2 regions of the Micromonospora sp. CNZ322 genome follow, and region 2 is predicted to be linked to the other one. Evidence: riboswitches for the same ligand, from Rfam matches in the RefSeq annotation. Region 2 holds a riboswitch; the other holds the start of a gene.
What was found. A riboswitch is a leader RNA that binds a small molecule or an ion and turns the genes downstream of it on or off. The one in region 2 is predicted to bind ZMP and ZTP.
Positions count from the first base shown of each region.

Region 1: linked by a shared signal. The riboswitch ahead of FB453_RS23270 (bifunctional 5,10-methylenetetrahydrofolate dehydrogenase/5,10-methenyltetrahydrofolate cyclohydrolase) and the one ahead of FB453_RS06120 (glycine hydroxymethyltransferase) in region 2 are both predicted to bind ZMP and ZTP.

Region 1 is NZ_VITD01000010.1:181,224-183,414, reverse strand. Features, by position in the region: gene FB453_RS23270 (bifunctional 5,10-methylenetetrahydrofolate dehydrogenase/5,10-methenyltetrahydrofolate cyclohydrolase) at 1-766, opposite strand, end outside; ZMP/ZTP riboswitch at 780-861, opposite strand; gene FB453_RS23265 (sigma-70 family RNA polymerase sigma factor) at 1,100-1,669, shown strand; gene FB453_RS23260 (CU044_5270 family protein) at 1,686-2,191, shown strand, end outside.
Region 2 is NZ_VITD01000002.1:235,308-237,498, reverse strand. Features, by position in the region: gene FB453_RS06130 (hemerythrin domain-containing protein) at 1-162, shown strand, start outside; gene FB453_RS06125 (SDR family NAD(P)-dependent oxidoreductase) at 223-1,029, opposite strand; ZMP/ZTP riboswitch at 1,179-1,268, shown strand; gene FB453_RS06120 (glycine hydroxymethyltransferase) at 1,288-2,191, shown strand, end outside.

The sequences.
Region 1 (2,191 bases), on a different contig from region 2:
GCCGCCGCCCGTCGTAGCGGACGCCGGCGCCGATGACGACGGCGCCGGGCTTGACGTGCTCAGGCTGAACGATCCCGGGTACGCCGGCGGCGGCGACGAGGATGTCGGCGCGGCGGGTGTAGCGGGGCCAGTCCGGCACGCCGGTGTGTACGACGGTGACGGCGGCGTTGGCGGTCGGGCGCTTCTGGGCGAGCAGCATCGCCAGGGGCCGGCCGAGGGTGGCGCCGCGGCCGAGGATCACGACCTCACGACCCGCGACGGGGATCTCGTAGTACGCCAGGAGGGCTTCGATGCCGGCGGGGGTGCACGGCAGCGGGCCGGGCAGGCCGACGGCGAGGCGCCCCATGTTCAGCGGATGCATGCCGTCGACGTCCTTGTCCGGGTCGATGGTCTGCAACGCCGCGTCGTAGTCCAGATGCCCCGGCACGGGGTACTGCACGAGCAACCCGTGCACGCCCGGATCGGTGTTGAACCGGGCAATGGCCTGGTGCAGTTCGGTCTGGGTGGCGGTGGCTGGCAGATGCACGTGCGGGGAGGCGAACCCGAGCGCGGCGGCCTGACGCTGCTTGATGGCGATGTAACCGGCGCTGGCGTCGTCGTCGCCGACGAGGATGGTGGCGAGGCTCGGTGTGATGCCGCGGTTGCGCAGGCGGGCGGCAGCGGCGGCGGTCTCGGCCAGGACGGCTTCGGCGACGGGTGCACCCGGCAGGAGCCGGGCCGTGCCGGACGGGGTGTGGTGCTCGGCGGACTCGCTGGTCGTGGTCATGACGGTTCCTCGACGCAGGCGCCCAGGCGGTCGACGCCCGCGAGAGGCTCCCCGATGGTTCCACCATCCCCGTGCCGCCAGTCGCCGGTGGTTCGATAATGCCGCATCACCAGGGCGGTTGCCCAGTTGGACCAGCAGCGCCGCCGCCAGCGCCGGGCAGACCCGCACCGGGGCATGCTGCCGAACATCGGTATACCTCACGGTCATATTTATGACCCTGAGGTATACCGCTTGTCGGGATGATGCCGCCGACGGAGCCGGGCGGGCAGTTCGGTAACACTCGTGCTCCGCCTCACGAAGAAGGGGTGTGAAGGCTACGAGGGAGGACGGCCTGTGAATGAGCCGAGCCAAGCCGATGACGACATCTCCGGCATCGGAGCCGATCCGGTGGCCTTCGAGGTCTTCTACCGGCGGCACCTGGAGGCGGTGGGCCGGTTCGTGGCGCGGCGGGTCGACGACCCACACCTCGCCGCCGACCTGACCGCCGACGTGTTCCTGGCGGTGATCGAGTCGGCGGCCGGCTACCGGTCGGAGCGGGGTAGCCAGATCGGCTGGCTGTACGGGGTGGCCCGCAACGTCATCGGCGACGAGCGGCGTCGGGCGGCCCAACGGCTGCGGGTCACCGGCCGACTGGCCGGACGACGGGACCTCGGCCCCGATGACATCGCCCGGATCGAGGAGCGGATCGACGCCGAGTCCGCGGCTCGCCGCACCCATGGGGCGCTGAGCGAGTTGCCCGAGGGCACCCGGACGCTCGTCGAACTCGTCGCCGTGGACGGCCTCACCGTCGCGGAGGCGGCGACAGTGCTCGGGATGTCACCGGTCGCCGCTCGGGTCCGCCTGCATCGTGCCCGCCGCGTCGTCCGCGCCGTGCTCGCCCGCCCGGTCACCACCCTCGCCTGATGAGACGGAGATGACGATGAACGAGACGGAACGGTCGCCGCAGGGTTTCGAGGAGCAGCTCCTCAGGGATCTGACCGCACACGTGGCCCAACGGGCCGAGGTGGCGTCGGCGGCCCGTCCCGCCGGACGACGTACCCGGTTCCTGCGCGGTTGGCGCCTCGTCGGAGCGTTCGGGCTGGCGGTGACGCTGACCGCCGGTGCGTTGGCGGTCCAGACGATCAGGGTGGGCGACCAGCCGCCGCCGACTGCCAGCGCGTCGGAGATCTTCCATCTGGCGGCCGACGCGGCCCGGCAACAGCCGGAGCTCACCGCCCGACCCGATCAGTACGTCTTCACGGAATCCCTGGTGACGATCCGGGACCTGCCGGACACCGGGCCTTACCAGACCGTGCGGAACCAACTGTGGCAGTCGGCCGGCGGAGTCGCGTACACGCAGGGACGCTACCGACCGGAGAACGACCCGAACGGGTGGGGCGAGCTGCGGGTGCTCCGCATGGGCGATGCCGCCGATCCCACTAAGGA
Region 2 (2,191 bases):
GAGGAGGAAGAGCAGGAGTGGTTCCCCAAGGTCCGCGACGCGCTGGGCCGCAAGCAGCTCCAGGAGATCGGCGAGAAGATGATCGCGCTGCGCGCGGACGCGCCGCGTACCCCCACCGCGCCGAAGGCGATCAAGAAGGCGCTCGATGCGGTGACGGCCTGAGGCACCCGCTCACACCGAAGGGCCCGGCATCAGGCCGGGCCCTTCGTCGTGCACCACGGGTCAGCTGCCGGATCCCGGCTCGGCCATCCGGCGGTGCTGCTCGGACTTGAGCTTGTCCGGAATGATCTTGCCGGCGGCGGTCTGCACCTTGTTCATCAGCGAGCCGGCGGTGATCGTCTGATCACCCCTCATCATCGCCTCGAAGCCCTGCTCGGCGACCTTCGCCGGGTCGTCCTTCTTTCCCGAGCCCACCCGGGTGTCCTCCATGTCGGCCCGGTCGAAGAACTCCGTGTCGGTCGGCCCGGGCATCAGCGAGGTCACAGTGACGCCGGTGTCCTTCAGCTCGTTGCGCAGCGCCTCGGCGAAGGACTGCACGAACGACTTCGACGCGTTGTAGACCGCCTGGAACGGCCCCGGCATGGTGGAGGCGATCGACGAGGTGAAGAGGACCCGACCCGTGCCCCGCTCGACCATCCCGGGCAGCAGCCGCTTCGCCAGGTGCACCGTCGAGCGCACGTTGAGGTCGACGATCTCCAACTCGTCAGCGAGGTCGGTGCCGCCGACGAAGGCGCCACCGGCGCCCCGACCGGCGTTGAGCGCCAGCGCGTCCAGCGGCCGTCCGGTCGCGGTGACGGCGGCCACCAGTTCCGTCACGCCCTGCTCGCGGGCCAGGTCGACGCGGACCGACCAGATCTGCGGGCCGCCGTCGCGGCGCAGCTTCTGCGCGGCCGCTTCGATGCCGTCGTCCTCGGCCGCGATGACGAGGTCGAAGCCGTGCTCGACGAACTGCGCCGCCAGCTCGTACCCGATCCCGCTGGAGGCCCCAGTCACCAGGGCGAGCGGCCGGTCGGAGGTGGGTGTGGTCATGTTCTCGACTCCTTCTGTGCGAACCCTGGCCGCACCCGTGACGGTGCGGTGGTCACCTACCGTGTGCCCCGCGACGCATCGCCCAATCACGTCGGCGGGGTCGCCTCCCGGAGGGCGGCCCGAACGGCCGGTTCCGGCCCGGTAGGATCCTCCCGGGCCGTTACTGGCGCGTGGGGATGGAGAACCATCGGGGAGCGGCCTCGTCACGTGGACGTTTGCCGAGCGCCTGGGCCTTCCCGCACGTCTGTTGGAGGTCGCATGTCCCGCAACGCCGAATCCACCGCATTCCGGAGTGCCCTTGAGGTGATCCGGGCTGTCGAGCCGCGGGTCGCCGACGCCATCGGCGCCGAACTGACCGACCAGCGGGAGTCGCTCAAGCTGATCGCCAGCGAGAACTACGCCTCCCCGGCGACCCTGCTGGCCATGGGCAACTGGTTCAGCGACAAGTACGCCGAGGGCACCGTCGGGCGCCGCTTCTACGCCGGCTGCCAGAACGTCGACACCGTCGAGGCGCTCGCCGCCGAGCACGCCCGGGAGCTGTTCGGCGCCGCGCACGCGTACGTGCAGCCGCACTCGGGCATCGACGCCAACCTGGTCGCCTTCTGGGCGGTGCTGGCCGACCGGGTGGAGTCCCCCGCCCTGAAGAAGGCCCAGGTCCGCCAGGTCAACGACCTCACCGAGGCCGACTGGTTCGCGCTGCGTCGCGAGCTGGGCAACCAGCGGATGCTCGGCATGTCGCTGGACGCCGGCGGCCACCTCACCCACGGTTTCCGGCCGAACATCTCCGGCAAGATGTTCGACCAGCGCAGCTACGGCACCGACCCGGCGACCGGCCTGATCGACTACGACCGGGTGGCCGAGGCCGCCCGCGAGTTCAAGCCGCTGATCCTGGTGGGCGGCTACTCGGCGTACCCCCGGAAGGTGAACTTCCGGATCCTGCGCGAGATCGCCGACTCGGTCGGCGCCACCTTCATGGTCGACATGGCGCACTTCGCGGGCCTGGTGGCCGGCAAGGTGTTCACCGGCGACTTCGACCCGGTGCCGCACGCGCACATCGTCACGACCACCACGCACAAGTCGTTGCGCGGCCCGCGCGGCGGCATGGTGCTCTGCCAGCCGGAGTTGGCCGACCAGGTGGACCGGGGCTGCCCGATGGTGCTCG